Regions from separate parts of the Enterovibrio makurazakiensis genome, predicted to be linked through region 1. Evidence: predicted binding sites of a transcription regulator. Region 1 holds the regulator's gene; each other region holds the start of a gene.
The links. The regulator CRP, encoded in region 1, controls carbon source genes, mostly activating them, when cyclic AMP is high. The targets are predictions, from matches to a motif close to TGTGANNNNNNTCACA.

Region 1 (5,036 bases):
TGACCCCTTGCTCAGCGCCATCAATCTCTATGGGGAGCACACCGTCTATCGTTCGGCACATCATGCCGTCAGTGTGGGAGCAACGCTGTTTTTTAATCGAGTGAGTCATGGCACGTTTGCCAACACCTCTTTTGAGCAAGCTTTGCAAATAAACTACGGCTATCAACGCAACAAACATCACGTCACCGCCTCTTTGGCAATCGTGTATCGCCCAGACAAGCCTCAGCACTTCGTAAGCGTGAAATCGACAAGCATGAGCGGCGGCATCAGTTACCAGTACCAATGGCGCAAAAATCACGAATTCATTGGCGAATACCTGCTCTCGCAGGCAAAAACAGACACGGAGAGTTTGGGGGAGTTGAACGCACCCGTTCATGAGTTTGCTCTGGGTTATCGCTACCTTTTTGATGCCAGTGCGCTAGAATTGGTGGCCTTGGAAAATATGTTTAATCACGATAACAGTACCGATATCGTGTTTACTGCCACATTCCGCCACCGTCTCATGTTGTAGGTATCGCGATGATCATCCCTTGGCAAGAAATCCCAGAAGAAACGCTTAGAAATTTAGTTGAACACTTCGTGCTACGTGAAGGCACGGACTACGGCGAGCAAGAAGCGAGCTTCGACGAAAAGGTCGAACAGGTCTATATCCTGCTCAAAAACAAAGAGGCAATGGTGGTCTATTCCGAGTTGCACGAAACCGTCGATATCAAACCTGCGCGATCACTCACCGCCTAACGTCTACTTGACCCAATCGCAACACCCTGTTAATTGTTTGACATCTTTTTAAAATTGACAGGGTTTGTCATGTCTGCAAAACATCCTATTATTGCAGTCACCGGTTCATCCGGCGCAGGAACCACCACTACATCTGATGCATTTCGGAAGATCTTCAACATGATGGACATTCGTGCCGCGTGGGTCGAAGGTGACAGTTTCCACCGTTTTACCCGTCCAGAAATGGACGTGGAAATCCGTAAAGCAAGAGATCAAGGCCGCCATATCAGTTACTTTGGCCCGCAGGCCAATGACTTCCCTAGGCTTGAATCTTTTTTCGACGAATACGGCAAACACGGCACTGGGCAATTTCGTCGGTATCTACATACTTTTGATGAAGCGGTTCCCTACAACCAAATGCCGGGCACCTTTACCGCATGGCAAGATTTGCCAGAAAACAATGACGTGATGTTTTACGAAGGACTTCATGGTGGCATTGTAGACGGTGACATCAACGTCGCACAGCACGTCGACCTGCTCATAGGCATGGTGCCCATTGTGAATTTAGAGTGGATTCAGAAATTCGTGCGCGATACGCGTGACCGCGGGCATTCGCGTGAAGCCGTCATGGACTCGATCGTGCGCTCCATGGATGATTATCTCAACTACATCACACCGCAGTTCAGCCGGACACACATTAACTTTCAGCGCGTCCCGACCGTGGATACTTCAAACCCGCTGAATGCCAAAGGCATACCGAGTCTTGATGAGAGTTTTGTCGTTATCCGCTTCCGCGGTATTAAAAAGGTGGACTTCCCCTACTTACTGGCCATGATTCAAGGCTCTTTCATGTCGAGGCACGATACGTTAGTCGTCCCCGGTGGGAAAATGAGCTTTGCGGTTGAATTGATTATTCAACCTCTTATTCAACAATTGATTGAAACAGGCAAGATTAGCTAAGCCAGAAAGAAAGAAAGAACGCTATCTGTCTGAAAGTCTTGGCAACAGCACAACCTAAGACCTTGCCAGCTCATCGCCTAAAGCACGAGATATGAAGGGCAATGCCCTCCATATCTTTGTTTTATCAACCGACAAACATGCAAATGCCCTATGTCTCTTCGCTACATTCAAACAGTGCAGCTAGGCGATATCTCGCACTTCATAGGAATGCGTCATTTCCATGCCCGCACCTAGCATCAAACACACAGAGCAATATTTTTCTAAACTGTCTTTCACCGCTCTGGCTACTAGTGAATCTTCCAATGCCGACCCTGTCACGACAAAGTGAAAGTGTATGCCCGTAAACAAACGAGGGGCTTGCTCTCTTCGTTCAGCCGTTAATACAGCTTCACAATGTGAGATGGCTTGATTGGCCGATTCTAAGGCCGCGACGACGTCAACCGAGCTGCATCCTCCCGCTCCCATCAATACCATTTCCATGGGGCTTGGTGCTTTTTCACCCCCATCACCATCCATGACAACGCTATGACCCGAATTTGATTGGCCTAGAAAAGTCTTATTTCCGCACCACTTGACGCTTGCTCGCATCTCTTTCCTCCATTTACTTTCAGTGTCGTGATCTTGTCCACGTTTTTAGCCTTTAATAGGGCACTAAGTCCATATCAAAATCAAGAAATCGTGCTGGAAAAAGGATAAACTCAATGACTCAAACAGAGAGCTTGTAGCCTGACGGTTGACACTTTATGCTATCCGACGGACTTGTGCCGCAGGACGGTGGGCTAAGGAAGACTCATCAGGCAACAACTGCAGAGGAAATGAGAGATATGGTTCCAGGAAAACCTCAAACAGACCCAACACTAGAGTGGTTCCTTTCACACTGCCACATTCATAAGTACCCTTCTAAAAGTACGCTGATCCATGCTGGTGAGAAAGCAGAAACGCTGTACTACATCGTGAAAGGTTCTGTGGCTGTACTGATCAAGGATGAAGAAGGCAAAGAGATGATCCTTTCTTACCTCAACCAGGGCGACTTCATTGGCGAACTGGGCCTATTCGAGGAAGATCAGGAGCGTACAGCTTGGGTTCGCGCTAAATCTCCATGCGAAGTCGCTGAAATCTCATTCAAGAAGTTCCGTCAGCTGATTCAAGTGAATCCAGACATTCTAATGCGCCTTTCTTCTCAAATGGCTCGTCGCCTACAAGTGACTAGCCAGAAAGTAGGTGACTTGGCATTCCTAGATGTGACAGGTCGTATCGCGCAAACATTGCTGAACTTGGCGAAACAACCAGATGCAATGACTCACCCAGACGGTATGCAAATTAAGATTACCCGTCAGGAAATCGGTCAAATCGTGGGTTGTTCACGTGAAACCGTTGGTCGTATTCTGAAAATGCTTGAAGAGCAGAACCTAATTTCTGCACACGGTAAAACTATCGTGGTATACGGCACTCGCTAAACCGTTTTGCTTTGAAGTGAAAGCCACCTCTTTAGGTGGCTTTTTTGTTTCCGCGTGTTTTTTGTTTCTGCGTGATAGCTGTCACACGAATTTCATCACAGAGTTCCCAATTTGGTGCTAAGTTTCAGTGCAAGGTGTGTATGAATATACGTGCACAACATGGACAAGCTGGAGTCCCGATATGGACATGGAACGTCATGCGTTTGGAAGCAACCCTCCCCCATCAACCATCGGACCGTGGGGGCAAGCAAGCACTGAATTGACAGGTTTTACTGGAATGTCTCACTACCAACTACAACGCATGCTTGGTGATGATGAGCAACGCTCTACGCCGCCCACTCATACGGAATGGCCATCCCATTCAACCGATCATCCATAGAAGCTGGGTATTGAAGCTCGGTCTTGTTACGTCATTTTTAAGCAGCGATAGTGACAGTCGCTAAGAATCTAGTGACCGTGACTCAGTGCACTCTCGCCACCTAGCAATGGTGATGACCTATTGGTCAGTGCTTTCAAAAATTTTATCGGCAGACGCCTCGACAAAACCTTGATACAGAGAACCATCAGGCAAAGGATAACGCTTCGCGAATTCATAAAACCCTCCTGAAACCTGCCTCTCACCATCACTAAATTTCACTGTCACCTTGTCAGCCATGGTGGCTGATTGCTCCAAGCGCACTTCAGAGTCGCCTTTTACTTCACCACCAGATTCATTAATAGCAAAGCCTGACTGACGCAGCACTTGGTTGACATCCGCCACTTCGTCGAGTGAACTCAACTGGTTCACACTTACCGTAAAATGGTTGGCACCAAAGCCATGTGCGGATAACCAACCTGCATACTCGCTTTCACCAGAAAGTAATTCATAGGTTGCCGTATCAATATCCCATAGGCGTCCACCGTACAAAAACGCAGGATCGTTAAGTGCTGCGTCATCGACTTGTTCGACCAAGGCTCGAACGGCTTGTTGCAATTCGAAAGAGCACTGCCCAACCAAGAGCTCACTAATAAACACCTTAGGGGCCTCAGGATTAGGATGTTCAAAATGGCGCGCGAACAGCTTTTTAGCCTTAAAATGGTACTCCCCTTTAGGGACATAACCGATAGCGATAAACGGCGCAGCCAAGCGATCAAGTCCTACCTTGGGAAGCGCAAACGTGCGTAGCGCGATATGATCGTTGAGAAGAGGTGTTCCTTCCTCCAACAACCCATGTACTTTCGCTGCCGACGGGCACAACCGTTGCGTGTAGTCTTTCCACAGTCCATCAAATAAAGCCTGTACGCGTTCCATCACATCCTCCTACATTGCGTGTTCTTGTTTGACCTTCGTCGCTACAGCGACAGTCCTGGGCTCAGTTGTGCGGGCATAGAAACATCATCGCCTTCCATTGATGCCATCGGATACGCACAGTAATCCGCTGCATAGTAAGCACTCGGACGTAAATTTCCTGAAGCGCCTGGCCCGCCAAATGGTGCATCGCCACTGGCACCCGTCAATTGGCGGTTTCGATTTACGATACCGGCGCGAATATGATCTAAGAAATATTCCCATTCGCTATCGTCGGTAGAGATGAGTCCCGCAGACAGTCCGTAACGCGTGTCATTGGCCAACATGACGGCTTGCTCAAGCGATTCATAACGCACCACTTGAAGCAGTGGGCCGAAGTATTCTTCATCAGGCAATTGTGCAATCGCCGTGGCTTCTATGATGCCTGGCGATACCACGGCATCATGCAGTAGTTCCGCCTTCAGCAGCGGCACACCGCCAAGTGACTCTAGGTTAGCCTGCGCCGCAAGAATGCCCTCAGCGGCGCGTACAGAGATTTGTGCGCCCATGAAAGATGCAGGCTCGTCAAACTGACCGCCAACTTTGATGTTCTTGGTCATCTCAACAAGGCGCAA
Region 2 (5,036 bases), on a different contig from region 1:
ATGGCAAACTTCATGTCTCATACTGCTACGGCTAACTTGCTGATGCCAATTATGGCCGCGCTAGGTATGTCAATGACGTCACTCTCTTCACTGGGGGGCGAAACGACACTGATCTTGGTAGTTACCTTTGCAGCATCTTTGGGCATGTCTCTCCCTATTAGTACACCTCCAAATGCTTTGGCCCATGCGACAGGCCACGTGAACAGCCATCAAATGGCGAAAGTGGGTGTGATACTTGGTGTGGTGGGCGTGGCATTGAGTTTTGTCATGGTATGGATTCTTCGACTGGTTAACTTTTTATAGCAATGTTTCCACGTCTTCAGACATGACAGTGACTCTGGTGGCGTGGGTAACTTTAATAAGGGGATAAAGATGGAAAAAGTAAATATCATCTGCGTTGATGATCAACGCGAAGTGTTAGACGCTGTGCTTAAAGATCTTGCTCCTCTTTCCGCGGTGTTTCACATCGAAGATTGTGAATCTGCGGACGAAGCATTGGCTTTGATTGATGATCTCGATGCGGACGGCGAGCACATTGCGCTGATCATTTCTGACCATGTCATGCCAGAAAAAACGGGCGTTGAGTTGTTAACGGAAGTGTCGTTAGACCCAAGGTTTCGTGCCACAAGAAAAGTGCTACTAACAGGTCAAGCCACCCATGCAGATACCATTGAAGCGATCAACAATGCTCGTATAGAGCGCTATTTTGAGAAACCATGGCAAGCTGCGTCTCTACAAGAAGCGGCGAAAAAGCTTGTTACCCATTTTGTGTTTGATGCAGGTCTCGATTACCGCGACTATCAAGAATGTCTTGATACTCAGGTGATTTTTGACCGCCTAAAGTAACTCATTGGCAAAAAATGATGTTTCTTCAAGTTACTGAGGTATAGATGCTTGACCTTGGAGATGACTCCAAGGTTTACACTGAATGTAAGTTTAAGAAGGGAGAATCCTTATGAGCCATTCATGTAAATCGGGACATTGCCAACAAGCTAACCATCATCACGAGAAACATCAAACTGCGGAAGTTACGAGCTCTGGCGCAGGCGGTGGATGTTGCAACCCCAAGAGCGATGCTTCCGTGGATACAGCGCAAGGCTGTCACGGGACCACCGTCGAGGATAGTGACGATCCAGAGGGGCATGGCTGTTGTGACCACTCACACAACAGCCAAACACCAACAGCTTCAAATGATCATCAAGAATTCAGCGTCAGCGAGAACTACGCCAACGAGAGCAACACATACACCTGGCGTGTGACAAACATGGATTGCCCAAGTTGTGCGGGAAAACTCGAAGCCGCAATCAATGGGCTCGATGATGTCACGCAGGTAAACGTTCGATTTGCCACCGAAAAGCTCGTCGTCATTTTTAATGCCTTGCCGACTGATGCTCAACGCGAGCAGGTTGCTAATCGTGCGAAGAAAACCGGCTTTCCGCTGGTTGAACTTTCTGCTCCCTCTTCGATAACAGAAACCAAAAGTGTTGCCATGCGCATCAAAGAGGAGGGTATTCTCCTTTCATTGATAGCGATTATGGCGCTATCCGGCTTACTGTCTCTCTGGCGACCAGATCTATCACCATGGTTGTTTAGCGCTGCGACAGTGATTGGCTTGATACCTATCGTCAAAAAAGCGGTGATATTAGCGCGAAGCGGCTCACCATTTTCGATTGAGATGTTGATGTCCATAGCAGCGCTGGGTGCTCTCTATCTTGGTGAAACCGTAGAAGCTGCCATGGTGCTGGTTCTGTTTCTCATCGGCGAACGACTAGAAGGTTATGCTTCTGCGAAAGCGCGTGCGGGAATTAAATCTTTGATGGCTTTAGTGCCCGATGTTGTAGTGAAAGTTGCCACTGATGGCACGAGAGAAGACGTCCCCGTATCTTCTCTTCAACCGGGGGACAGGATTGAAATCTCTCCAGGTGGCAGACTACCCGCTGATGCGACGTTGCTTGCACAAAGTGCGAGCTTTGATTTAAGCGCACTGACAGGTGAATCTATCCCCGTAGAAAAACGGGTGGGTGAAAAGATACCGGCAGGGGCGCTTGCGGTGGATCAGCGTGTCGAATTGATTGTGTTTTCAAAGCAAGGTGAAAGTGCGATTGATCGTATTTTGACGCTGATTGAAGATGCGGAATCTCGCCGTGCGCCAGTGGAGCGATTTATCGATCGATTTAGTCGTTGGTATACGCCGCTCATGATTTTGATTGCAGCGCTGATTGTGGTTATTCCGCCGCTGCTATTTGGCGAAAGCTGGGATGTTTGGATTTATCGTGGGTTAGCGCTGCTTCTTATCGCTTGTCCTTGTGCCTTAGTGATTTCTACACCTGCAGCAATGACATCAGGGCTAGCTGCAGCCGCAAAATATGGCGCGCTAATTAAAGGTGGTGCTGCGCTTGAGGCACTAAGCCGAGTGGAATGGGTAGCATTCGATAAAACAGGCACGCTGACGCAAGGTAAACCCGTTGTAACGGATGTTCTCTGCTGGCAAGGAGAAACGCATCACATGCTTGCTCAAGCCGCGGCAATAGAAATTGGGTCGCATCACCCGCTAGCAAAGGCGTTGGTTGAAGAGGCGCAGCGCCTGCATGTGGTTATCCCAAGCGCTCAAAACGTCCACACTCAGTCAGGACGAGGTGTTTCTGGTGTCGTTCATGGTGAGGAGATCACGGTTGTTGCCTTGGATAAGCTAAATGCCAATCAATTTATCCAACCGGACAACGCGGCGTCAGCGCAGCAATTAGCCGAAAGCGGCAAAACCGTGGCGGTAATATTTGTTGAAAGTGAAGCAATAGGCGTGGTTGCTTGGCGTGATGAACTTCGCCAAACGGCAGCAATGACAGTTGACCGCTTGAACGGGATAGGTATCCAGTCATTGATGTTGACAGGAGATAACCCCAACGCTGCGGCAGGGTTAGCGAACGCACTGAACATGGAGTACCAAGCGGGCTTAATGCCTGAAGGGAAAGTTGATGCAATCAATGAGCTAGCAACGCGATCTCGCGTCGCTATGGTGGGGGATGGCATTAACGATGCGCCCGCAATGAAAGCCGCGACGATTGGGATTGCAATGGGGAGTGGGACGGATGTCGCCCTTGAAACCGCAGATATTGCACTCAGCCATAACCGTATAGAAACGATTCCGGACGTGATTACATTGGCCCGCGCTACGATGGCTAATGTCAGACAAAATGTGGCGCTTGCTATTGGTTTGAAAGCGATCTTTTTGGTCACCACTGTACTTGGTTTTACAGGACTTTGGGTGGCGGTACTTGCAGACAGTGGTGCGACAGCCATTGTTACGGTCAATGCTTTACGTTTGTTACGACACGGGCCAAATAGCTCGAAATAGGCAAGTGCTAGATGTGGGGTGACACTTCTTTAAAGTGATCTATGTCACTCAAATTTGCAATGAAATGAAATGAAATTGATGCAAAGTTGAAGTTTGTCACTTTATTTTTTGTCCTAAACGGTAAGGTGATGGCTAAATTCATCACCACCCTATAATTCGTGGTCATCGTACTCAGCACTTTTCGAATGATATGACGCTGAGGGACACGATACAGTGAGGAGAACATCATGACTGAGCAAACCGTATTCCATTTGGGCGTCAATGCATCTGATCTTGAAGGCGCAACTCTGGCTATTATCCCGGGCGATCCGGCGCGTGTCGAAAAAATTGCTGCTTTAATGGATTCACCGAAATTTTTGGCAAGTCACCGTGAATACACGCTTTTCTTGGGAAAACTTGAAGGCCAGTCAGTGGTGGTTTGTTCAACGGGTATTGGTGGCCCATCGACGTCTATTGCGGTTGAAGAACTCGCTCAACTGGGTGTTCGTACATTTTTGCGTGTCGGTACTACGGGCGCAATTCAGCCGCACATTAACGTTGGCGATATGATTGTTACCACGGGTTCAGTACGTCTTGATGGCGCAAGTACCCATTTCGCGCCGTTAGAATTTCCTGCCGTTGCTGATTTTGATGTGGCGACAGCAATGAAGTCTGCCGCAGATGCGTCTGGTGCAGAAGTGCATACGGGCGTTACGGCATCAAGCGATACCTTCTATCCGGGTCAAGAACGTTACGATACATTCAGTGGGCGCGTGGTTAAACGCTTCCAAGGCTCAATGAAAGAATGGCAAGACATGGGCGTACTGAACTTTGAGATGGAATCTGCCACTTTGTTGACCATGTGTGCAAGCTCTGGATTGAAAGCAGGATGTGTGGCGGGCGTGATCATCAACCGCACACAAAAAGAAATCCCTGATCAAGCGACCATGGCAGAAACAGAAGCACGTTCGATCAAAGTCGTTGTTGAATCAGCACGTAAGATGTTGATTTCGTAAGCTGGAAAAGTGATATAAAACAAAAAGCCGACGTTATATAACGTCGGCTTTTTATATGCTGCAGTTTTGCTAATTACGCAAAAGACGATTTTTCCGTACCACCGGCAGCTAAAAACCATTCATGGAGATACTTTTTAAGATCACCTAGTTGGTCTGGGCCAATGAGCGCAAGTCCCAGGTCGGTTGCACGCGTAATATCGTGGTGTCTTAATGGGCGGAAGCTCACTAACATTGCTCGTGCTTGTAACCCACCTAGCAAGTCGCGAATGGATTCAAGCTTGTAAAGTGTGTCATCACCATCACTCGACATGCCTTTGGTTTTACATTCAATGATGTGCAGCTTATTGTTGACCACAGTGGCGACGTCCAATTCGTTACGTACTTCTCTTTCGCCGATTTTTCGGTAAACCTGAACACCCAGTGATAAGTCTTGGATAGTCAGAAGATCATGCTTAATCTCCTCAACTATGTGGTGCACATACCATTCTAGCCATTCGCCATTCGCAAAACGTCGAGCGGCTTCGTTTTCAAACGTCAGTATTCCTTTGTCGTAACTCGACAGTCCAGCGTCAGTGAGATCGTCGATCAACATGCTGAGTTCACGATAGCCTTGCTGCTTTTCACTTAGTTCGACATCTAGCTTTTGCTCTTTGCGGCAAGTGGTCGCCAAGTAGTTCAAGGTCGCGAGG
Region 3 (5,036 bases), on a different contig from region 1:
GCTGTACCAATTTCCGCATAAACTTTCGCATTAGTTGCAAGTTTATAAGTCACGTTAGCGTACAGGCTATTGCCTTCATATTTGTTGTAGTTACCAGCCTTGTCGCTATCAACCATATCAAAGCCTAAAGCAAAATACGTTTGCTCATCTGCTTGGTAGCCACCAGAAATCTGCCAAACGTCAACATCATTCTTGTTTGATTTCGCAGCACTATCTTTATACTCTAGCACACCATAAGCGGCCGAAAGATCAAACGCGCCGAGATCATAGTCAGCTTCTAAGTTGAAACCAGAAACGTCTTCAAGAGTTGTACCAGTCGGGGCAAAACTTGATGCAGTCAACTTTTCACCATCGTATAGGTATACGCGAGCATCTAATGCATCAACGCGAGCGCCTAGTCTACCACCAATGATTTGGCGACCATCTTGACCCTTAGCGATATCTGAATCCAAATCGATGTTTGCACCAGCATAAAATGTGCCGTTGTCGTAGACCCACTTGATAACTTGCGCGCCACTTGTTTGAACAAAGTTAATTTGCTCAGTGCCTAACTCATGATCTTTTGCGTTACCAGCATCATCAGAAATCAGTAATTGACGACCAAACGTCAATGTACCGAAATCACCACCAAGACCAACGTAAAGCTCATCGCTTTCTACACCGCCAGTGTCATTTGTATCGCCTTCATATTTGAAGCCCATACCTGCAACAGCGTCAAGGCTATCATTTACAGCAATAGACGTGGTAAGGATCAAATCAGCATCATCTATGCGAAGGTATGGGTCATTTCCATCAGCACCCTTAGCTCTTGCATCATACTTGTTAATGTACTGAATTTCAGCTGCACCAGCGATATCTACAACAACACCGTCTGCATCGTACAGGTTTACACTTGCGTTTGCTGCGCCTGCAACCAGAAGAGCTGGAACTGCCATAGCTAGAATTGTCTTTTTCATGTTAATCCACTGCCTTTTCTTTATTAGAATGGAATTCCTGTTCCAGGATCCCTTTTATATTTGTACTTGTCACAGCGTCACAAAAACCCTGCAACAAATACGCTTTAACTTCGAAACTTAGAGTGCAGAGAAATCTAAAATCTGTCAAATCCACAAAAAACAATATCAAAAAAACAAAAAAACATTTAAATACAGATATATAGGCAAACACCCTCGAGTGACATCACAGTAATTAAATGGAAATGTAAAATTTCTGCAAACTTGATCGCATTACTCAATCAGTCTTTTAAACTGAAATATAGCAAATATAATCTAAATTACAGGATAATATATCGCCAACACCTCATTCATGCAGTGAATGGCATTAACTATGTTTTTCATAGTGATAGCTAATATTAGTTCAACTCATATTCGTGATCTAAATCTCAAAACAAAAAACTAATCATCGAATACTTGAACTCATTCACATTCTCCGACCGTGATATAATGCGGTTCCCGTTACCTTTATGTGTCCTCCATGCTTAGTCCATCAGTTAAAAAAGACATCCGTTGCAGCTACGAGAATTTGAAAGCTCAGTTGCAGAATTTTATTCCAAGGAAGGCGCAAAATTATCTCGTAGCTGAGTTGGCAAAAACCCTTGCGGGCGAGTACAACCCAAAACGCAGAATCATGGTTGCAGAAGCTGGGACGGGGATCGGAAAGTCAATGGCTTACCTAATGGGGGCCATACCTTTTGCATTAAACAATAATAAGAAAGTGGTGATCTCAACCGCGACTGTCGCGTTGCAGGAGCAGTTAGTCGAAAAAGACTTGCCGTTGTTTAGACGTATTGTTCCGAAAGAGTTTAGTTTTGTTCTGGCTAAGGGCCGTCAACGCTATTGTTGTGGTGAGAAACTGGCGGGAGCAGCAAGTGCAGAGGGCTTTGGGCAACAAGCACTTTTTGAAAAAAAACCTAAAAAGTCTGATATCGATTTAATCAACGATATGTACAAAGCCTATTCTCGCGGAAAATGGGATGGCGATAGAGACAACTGGCCCAAAGCCATTCCCGACACCGTTTGGATGAGCATTGTCTCAGATAAACACACCTGTCATTCAGGGCTCAGCGCACACCGAGGCTGCCCTTTTGCGAAAGCCCGTGAGTTTCTCGACAAAGCCGATGTTGTGGTGGCCAACCACAGCCTACTCATGGCAGACCTCGAACTCGGCGGTGGCGTAATACTCCCCGAGCCCGAACAAGCGCTGTACATGATAGATGAGGCACATCACCTTCCTATTGTTGCTCGTGATTTTTCTGCCGCCTCCGCCAGTTTGATTGGCGCGGCGTCTTGGTTGGAGAAACTCAATCAATCCGCGTCTAAACTTGCGAATGCAGGAGACATCAAACGCAGTAGCCGTTTTCTTGATGCGCTTCAGTCAGGTATTCAAGTTCTCATACCTGGCTTGCGCTCAGTACGCGAAATGCTGAAATCGCTTCCCTTAAGCAAAGATGGTATCTATCGATTTGAAGATGGAGAATTACCAGAAAGCCTCATCACCGAAGCGAAAGAGCTACAAAAAGCCGTAAAAAAAGCCCATCAATCCCAAGCAAAGCTTCACGATTTAGTCTCAGAGCGTTTAAAAGATGGGGAGATCAGTTCACGCATCGCCGACCCCTTGCTAGCAGAGTCCGCTTTCTTCCTTCAGCGAATGGAAAATCTCGAAAAAGTATGGACCTTAATGGCGCAGCCAAATTCAGACAAGGGTGCACCACTCGCGCGTTGGATACAACAATGTCCCGAACGCGAAAACGATTTGGTGGTACATGTTTCCCCGCTGGAAATCGGCTGGCGTCTTGACCAATTGCTTTGGTCACGAGCGGCTGGGGTTGGGCTTATGTCAGCCACACTCCGAGCACTCAATTCATTTAGCTATTTTTGTCGTCAAGTGGGACTCGATGAGAACGATGGTACGCGCTTTTTGGCTCTGCCCTCTCCATTTGATTACCAAGAAAACGCACGATTAGTTGTTCCATCATTGCCGTTTGAACCCCAACAAGATGGGTTTACAGATATGCTGCCTAATGTCTTATTGGAATACTTAGAGGGGCAAACCGCCAGTCTTGTCCTTTTCTCTTCCTATTGGCAGATGAACCAAGTGGCCGAGAAAATGCGTGCCCAAATCAAAAAGAATGGTTGGCACCTCCATATACAAGGAGAAGCCTCTCGCACTGTCACCCTTGATGCACATAGACGCTGTTGTAAGGACGGCAAAGTCAGCATTCTCTTTGGAACAGGGAGCTTTTCCGAAGGTTTGGATTTACCCGGTGACCAGCTCACAAATTTGATTATCACCAAAATTCCCTTTGCGGTACCGACATCTCCAGTGGAAGAGGCACATGCTGAATATATAGAAAGAAAAGGCGGGAATCCGTTTTTGCAAATTTCTGTTCCTGAAGCGAGTAAAAAGCTAATACAATCAGCAGGTAGATTGCTACGCAAAGAGAGTGATTCTGGTCGTGTCGTCTTGCTAGATCGACGCGTTGTTAACCGTCGCTACGGTAAATCACTGCTTGATGCTTTACCGCCATTCAAACGTGTCATTGAATATTAACCACCCTTATTGAGCCCAACTTTCATGCTTGAAATTCTTGAACCTTCCACCATCGCCATTCTGGCCATGGTGGCATTTGCCGCGGGCTTTATTGACGCAGTGGCTGGCGGAGGCGGTATGTTAACCGTTCCTGCATTGCTTTCTATTGGCTTACCACCACACATTGCTTTGGGTACCAACAAGCTCGCTGCAACATTCGCCTCATCAACAGCCGCCGTTACGTACTATCGAAAAAAACTTTTTTCTCCCTCATTTTGGCGACACGCGTTCTTTGCAACATTGATTGGCGCCGTGCTCGGTACCTTATTGGTAGACGTCATCAGTACGGTATGGCTTGAAAAAGCACTGCCTCTGATCATCCTTATCATTGCTATTTATACAATCTGTCGCCCTCCATCAAAAGTGGAAAATCATCGACTGCCAAAAGATGACCCTAAACTCAACACCAAACAGTGGGGACAAGGATTATCACTAGGTTTTTATGATGGCGTGGTAGGGCCAGGAACCGGGGCATTTTGGGTGGTCTCATCAATGTCGATGTACAAGATGAATATGCTGCTGTCATCCGGTTTGGCAAAAGCCATGAATTTCACCAGCAACATCACCTCTCTTGTTACATTTATTATTTTGGGACATGTGAATTGGGCTATTGGCCTAACCATGGGCGTGTGCCTAATGGCTGGCGCCTACATTGGCGCACACTCCGCCATCCGTTTTGGTAGCGCTTTTATTCGCCCTGTGTTCATCACCGTTGTCGTGATACTGTCAGTAAAACTCGCTATTGATGCGTGGTTTTAGTCTGCCATTTTCGATTGAGAATTGTCATGGATTTATCCCCAATAAAAGAACAACTCCACGCGTTAGGATTACAAGCTGCAGAGATTGATAGACGCCGAGGAGAAGGCATCAAGCCGCTTTTCGATGAGCGATTGTTTAACTGCCTTGCTCGCTTGCTTACCCCATGCGTTGCCGAATCTAAAAGTGTGGTCGACACCTTGGAGCGAGAGCAATCGAGCGGCAAACTCTCTGCCATGCGCGCCGAACATCTTTGTGAGCGCCTAGTAAACCAAGTCAGTGCGCTGCAACGAGAGATTGCCACCGTATCCATTCGTCAAAAAGAAAGGAGCTTTGCTCCAAAATTCGGCACATCAACGGGCCAGCTATATCAAGAGCTTGCTCAACATCAAGAGTGGGAACGACGCCTTGCCGATATGGTTCGCGATGCCGAATCCAACATGGCACATAGTCAGACCATTGCGCAGCAACAGCACGCGCAAAAAAGTTTGTTAGTGGCAGAAAGCCGATTAGCGCGTTGCCGTGAATCGAAAAAGAAAATCGAAGCGCGTATTACTTTTAGAGAAAAGAAAGGGTAGCTACCTATATGATGTTACCTGTTATTTATCATCCGATTTATTCCAATTTTCCGCTACCAGACGGGCACCGTTACCCGCTTCAAAAGTACCAATTGCTCAAAACTCACATTGATA
Region 4 (5,036 bases), on a different contig from region 1:
CACATCACTCGCACGCTCACGAAGATAAGGGTCTGACATATTTTCAAAACGAACGGCGAACGCATCTATCGTTTGCTTAACCGCCCACTCAGCAAGATCGCCTTGCTGAATATGTTCATTCATCGCTTTGCGAAGCACGGGATCGTTCAGCAAGTGGATAAACAGATCGAAGATCGCCAGTGTGTCTTGATTGAGTTCGTTATCCAGACGCTTTCGCAAGCGGCGAAAATCAGCAACCGCTGCACCGATGGCAGAATCAAGACGATCGCGTTCTTGTTGGTTATCCAAGCAAGATGCAGGGAATACCAAGTCCAACCGCGGCTGCGAGACATCACACCACGCCTTGGCAATGGCAACACCAGGGGAAGCGGCAGCCCCTTGCAGCAGCAAAGTGCCTTTGACATTGCTCGGCCACAAGCCTTGTGCTTTGGCATGAGCAAAAACAACGGCTAGTTGCGCAGACAGTGTGACGAGAAAAGACTCCTCGCTTTCATCAAATTGGCGAGAATCTCTTTGCTGAACCACCAAAACACCCAAAACCTGACGGCGATAGATAATTGGCGTACCAAGAAAAGAGTTAAAGAGGTCTTCACCGATATCAGGGAAATGTTTGAAGTCATTGTGCTCGCTAGCATTCGCGAGATTGATAGGCTCAGCGCGACGACCAACGAGGCCAACGAGGCCTTCGCTAAAAGACAATGTAACAGGGCGAGATTGGGCATTGAGGCCTTGGGTGGCCATCAATTCATAGACTTTGCGATCATGATCCGCGATATAAACAGAGCAACACTCTGTACTCATCGCCGAGCAGGTTTCACTCACAAGAGTATTGAGCGCTTGCTTAACGTCACTGGATGACGCCACGTTATTTACGATATCTCGCAGTTTCGTCAGCATCGGCGCCCTCGAAGTCTTCCCTTAGTACTTGGCAGATCCTCTAGTACTTAGCTGATCTTCTAGTACTTAGCTGATCCTCGTTTGCTTTTACTACGTTTTACTTTTCGCTCACGAAAAGGCATCGCAATAGCAGCAAACTCTTTCATTGCGCGTCGGTAAACATCACGCTTAAACGACACCACTTGTCTCACCGGATACCAGTAGCTTACCCAACGCCAGCCATCGAACTCTGGCGTACCACTTCGCTGCATGTTCACTTTTGACTCGTCACATTCAAGCTTCAGCAAAAACCACTTTTGCTTCTGCCCAATACACACCGGCTTTGAATCCCAACGAACTAGACGCTTTGGCAACTTATATCTTAGCCAATGGCGACTTGTCGCCAGTATCTTCACGTCTTTTTTAGAGAGTCCTACTTCCTCGTATAACTCTCTATACATGGCTTGCTCGGGCGTTTCACCGTCATCAATACCACCTTGTGGGAATTGCCAGGAATGTTGTCCATATCGACGAGCCCAGAGAACCTGACCGTGGCTGTTACATATTACAATCCCTACATTGGGACGGTAACCATCGCCATCTATCACTGGACGACCCCAAATATAAATCTCTATTAACAGTGATTTTTTCACACTATGTGCACAGTGGTAAACAAACATTGTGAATGAAACGCATTTTTTGGGGAGTTCAACCGCCTTTAGGGATAAAACAAGTGCCCGCACCAAGTTATAAACAACCCGATGAGACTAAGCGCACATTTATTCACGCTTTCTGTGGATAGATTTGTGAAGAACACCATTTAAACTGAATTGAAGCAAGTTGCATCACTTGATCCAATTCGAACCCCCTCAGTTCAAAATCTACTTAAATCAATTAAAATCAAATCGTTAAAATTAAAATACGCGAAGAGCAATAAATAAATCCTCATCAGAAACAGCAAAGATCTTAAAGTGTTCAAAGATCCACCAAAGTAACAGTTACTCACACCATTCGTACGATTAGCCACCAATCATGGCATAAATTTGAGTAATCAATGCGTTAAAAGCACTGTATAAGCATCCATGTACTTTGAATTTAACGTTTACGCCCCCGCCCTTGTGGATAACCTTTAAAATGCATGTTGTTCAACTCGATCCTTACCGTCACAATGACAAAGGCTGGCGTTTTCATCGTTGGGCTGATAGTTTTTCGCCGATTGTTACTGATAGGAATACTCAATGATCCTTCCTCCAACCTCAGAGCAAGAGCTGCTTGAGCGCGCTTACACACTCGCAGGCTTTACGCTCGGAGAACTTGCCTCTCTACAGGGTATTGACTGCCCAGCGGATCTTCGTCGTGAGAAAGGATGGGTGGGAATGCTGTTGGAAAGCTGCCTTGGCGCAACTGCCGGAAGTAAACCGGAGCAGGATTTTCAGGATCTTGGCATCGAGTTAAAGTCGATCCCTGTCAGTCATACAGGTAAACCGCTGGAAACTACTTTTGTGTGTGTCGCCCCATTAACTGGCGTGCACGGACTCACCTGGGAAAACAGCCACATCCGCAACAAATTATCAAAAGTACTGTGGGTTCCAGTAGAGGGAGAAAGAGAAATACCCCTTGCAGAACGGCATGTCGGTATGCCTCTTATGTGGCAACCCTCGGCAGAGGAAGAGCATCAACTTAAAGCCGATTGGGAAGAACTAATGGAATTTATCGTGCTGGGGAAAGTGCATGAAATCTCAGCAAGGCATGGAGAATATCTACAGCTTCGTCCTAAAGCCGCTAACAGCAAAGTTAAAACCGAAGCGTACGGCGCAAAAGGCCAGCCGATTAAGACACTACCTAGAGGGTTTTACCTAAGAACACAATTCACAGCAAGGATACTCGCCCGACATTTCATGCTGCCAGAAAGCGAGTAACCAAATTACGCAAATATCGCGACACTGCGATGAAACTGACGCCTTTGGTGCTAAAGTGAAATCTCCATGTCTTCTTTGCACGAAGGATCAGCGGGACCAAACTCGTCGTAAGGGTCTAGCAAACGCATCGTCGCTTTCTTTACCCCTAACTTTTTTAGCTTCGCACTAATCTGCTCAACGTTATCGAAGTGCATCACTTCATCCGTTTTATCGTCTCTAAGCGGTTCAAGCTGATGCCTCACTTCTATCTCAACGATATATTGAGCACCACCCGCATGAGCAACCACATAGCAATGCGGCACATTATCAGGATGAGCCTGTATCCAGTTTTTCAATTGCTTTAATTTCATCTTGCTTTCCGCATTGTTAATCAGATGTTAATACTAGTATAGAAGCGCCAGTATAAGACAGCGTATCTTGATGAAATTTTGGTTTATTGGTCACGTGTTTAACACATTCGCGCATTATCGACACACGCCATGCCCGAAGAGCAAAGCTGAACATTCTATTCATGCTTGATGCCCCCTCCCCCGTTTGCCATTTTGATGCTTGTACCTCGCGAAAAACCTCCTAAGATGGAAGATAAATTTGCTTCTCTCGACAATGAGAGCAATTCATCTCATTGTGTAACAGGCACTATTCAAGGAGAACGGATGCAATATCATACCCTTCCTCATACCAGCTTAGATGTCAGTAAAATATGTCTCGGCACCATGACATTTGGCCAACAAAATACCGAAACGGATGCTCATGAACAGTTGTCATTAGCGTTAGATTTAGGTGTGAACTTCATTGATACCGCTGAGATGTATGCCGTCCCACCAACACCTGAAACACAAGGGCTTACTGAAAAGTACATCGGTAGTTGGCTGGCAAAATCAGGCCAACGAGACAAGGTGGTCATTGCCACCAAAGTCGCAGGCCCTCGTGGTGTACCGTATATTCGTGAAGACATGTCTTTGAATCGTCGCAATGTGCGTCAAGCCGTGGATGATAGCCTTGCACGGTTGCAAACCGACTATCTTGATCTTTACCAAGTACACTGGCCACAGCGACATGTGAATAGTTTCGGGCAACTTAACTACGCTCACCAAGATGACAATTCGGGTGTGACGATTCTAGACACGCTTGATGCGCTCTCGGAGTTGGTTAGAGAAGGGAAGATTCGGTATATAGGCGTCTCTAATGAAACGCCGTGGGGAGTAATGAATTACTTGCGACTGGCTGAAAAACACAGTTTAAGTCGCATCGTCTCGATTCAAAACCCTTACAACCTGCTTAACCGAAGTTTCGAAGTAGGGCTATCAGAGATAAGTCATCAGGAAGGCGTTGAGTTATTAGCCTACTCCCCGTTGGCGTTTGGTGTGTTAACAGGAAAATACCTCAACGGGGCACGTCCAGAAGGGGCTCGTTGCACACGTTGGGAGCGGTTTGCCCGTTACTTCACCGAGCAAGGTCAAGCCGCCACAAAAGCCTACGTCGATTTAGCCAATGAGTTTTCAATCGACCCAGCGCAAATGGCACTCGCATTTGTAAACAGTCGCTCTTTTGTCGCCAGTAACATTATTGGTGCAACAACACGCGAACAACTTGAAGCCAATATCAAATCCATTGACCTCACATTGTCTAAAGAATTACTCCAACGCATTGACGCCATTGGCGCTAAGTATTCCAACCCCTGCCCTTAAGCTTTAGTGACCATTGTTCATTATTCGTTTTAAGGATCAAAAAAGCGCCATTGTTGGCGCTTATCTTGATGAGATATCACATCGGGCAACCCTTCAGGTTGCCCTTTGCGTTATGTTGTAGCGTTCATCCTTAACCGTCTTCTCATACGCACAACTTCACGTTGCGCTTTATATTGAGGGGCAACCGTGTGACCGATAGAAAAGCCATCTTTTTCAAAGCCAATATCACGCATTAGATGATCAGATAATGGTTGACCGAGATAACGCACGCGTCGATGTTCCTTGCGCCATTGATTTTCTTCGCGCTTGAGATCTAAGCGAACAAACATAACGGCTAGGCGTAGATATAGTGATTGATTCATTGTGGACTCCATATTGTGTATTAGGAGGCCTTGGATAATCTGCGGAGAAAATGAGAATGGTGCTTTGCATTCAAGCCGCAGAAATATCCGCGGCCCATTTTGCTAAGGGTGCGGAAATTACTGTACAGGTTTTCGCATGGTTGCGCACGAATCAAAGGCGCAAGTATGAACTGATGTAAATGTTTGATTTG

Region 2: udp (uridine phosphorylase) is a predicted target of CRP. The motif match lies at 3,386-3,401, and genes of this name have one in related genera.
Region 3: dinG (ATP-dependent DNA helicase DinG) is a predicted target of CRP. The motif match lies at 1,369-1,384, and genes of this name have one in related genera.
Region 4: rppH (RNA pyrophosphohydrolase) is a predicted target of CRP. The motif match lies at 1,639-1,654, and genes of this name have one in related genera.

What each region holds. Positions count from the first base shown of each region.
Region 1 is NZ_JAKJSE010000019.1:104,671-109,706, reverse strand. Features, by position in the region: gene L4D06_RS15330 (DUF3187 family protein) at 1-511, shown strand, start outside; gene L4D06_RS15325 (YheU family protein) at 520-738, shown strand; gene L4D06_RS15320 (phosphoribulokinase) at 808-1,677, shown strand; gene L4D06_RS15315 (OsmC family protein) at 1,858-2,265, opposite strand; gene crp (cAMP-activated global transcriptional regulator CRP) at 2,502-3,134, shown strand; gene L4D06_RS15305 (hypothetical protein) at 3,316-3,513, shown strand; gene L4D06_RS15300 (DUF1338 domain-containing protein) at 3,631-4,425, opposite strand; gene astD (succinylglutamate-semialdehyde dehydrogenase) at 4,467-5,036, opposite strand, start outside.
Region 2 is NZ_JAKJSE010000023.1:85,563-90,598, forward strand. Features, by position in the region: gene L4D06_RS17965 (SLC13 family permease) at 1-303, shown strand, start outside; gene L4D06_RS17970 (response regulator) at 373-846, shown strand; gene L4D06_RS17975 (zinc/cadmium/mercury/lead-transporting ATPase) at 956-3,352, shown strand; gene udp (uridine phosphorylase) at 3,580-4,347, shown strand; gene L4D06_RS17985 (Card1-like endonuclease domain-containing protein) at 4,421-5,036, opposite strand, start outside.
Region 3 is NZ_JAKJSE010000004.1:301,187-306,222, reverse strand. Features, by position in the region: gene L4D06_RS01450 (porin) at 1-956, opposite strand, end outside; gene dinG (ATP-dependent DNA helicase DinG) at 1,474-3,549, shown strand; gene L4D06_RS01440 (sulfite exporter TauE/SafE family protein) at 3,574-4,347, shown strand; gene priC (primosomal replication protein) at 4,374-4,922, shown strand; gene L4D06_RS01430 (histone deacetylase family protein) at 4,934-5,036, shown strand, end outside.
Region 4 is NZ_JAKJSE010000014.1:63,678-68,713, forward strand. Features, by position in the region: gene ptsP (phosphoenolpyruvate--protein phosphotransferase) at 1-897, opposite strand, end outside; gene rppH (RNA pyrophosphohydrolase) at 957-1,484, opposite strand; gene mutH (DNA mismatch repair endonuclease MutH) at 2,115-2,795, shown strand; gene L4D06_RS11700 (DUF6482 family protein) at 2,846-3,145, opposite strand; gene L4D06_RS11705 (NADP(H)-dependent aldo-keto reductase) at 3,449-4,483, shown strand; gene L4D06_RS11710 (hypothetical protein) at 4,594-4,845, opposite strand.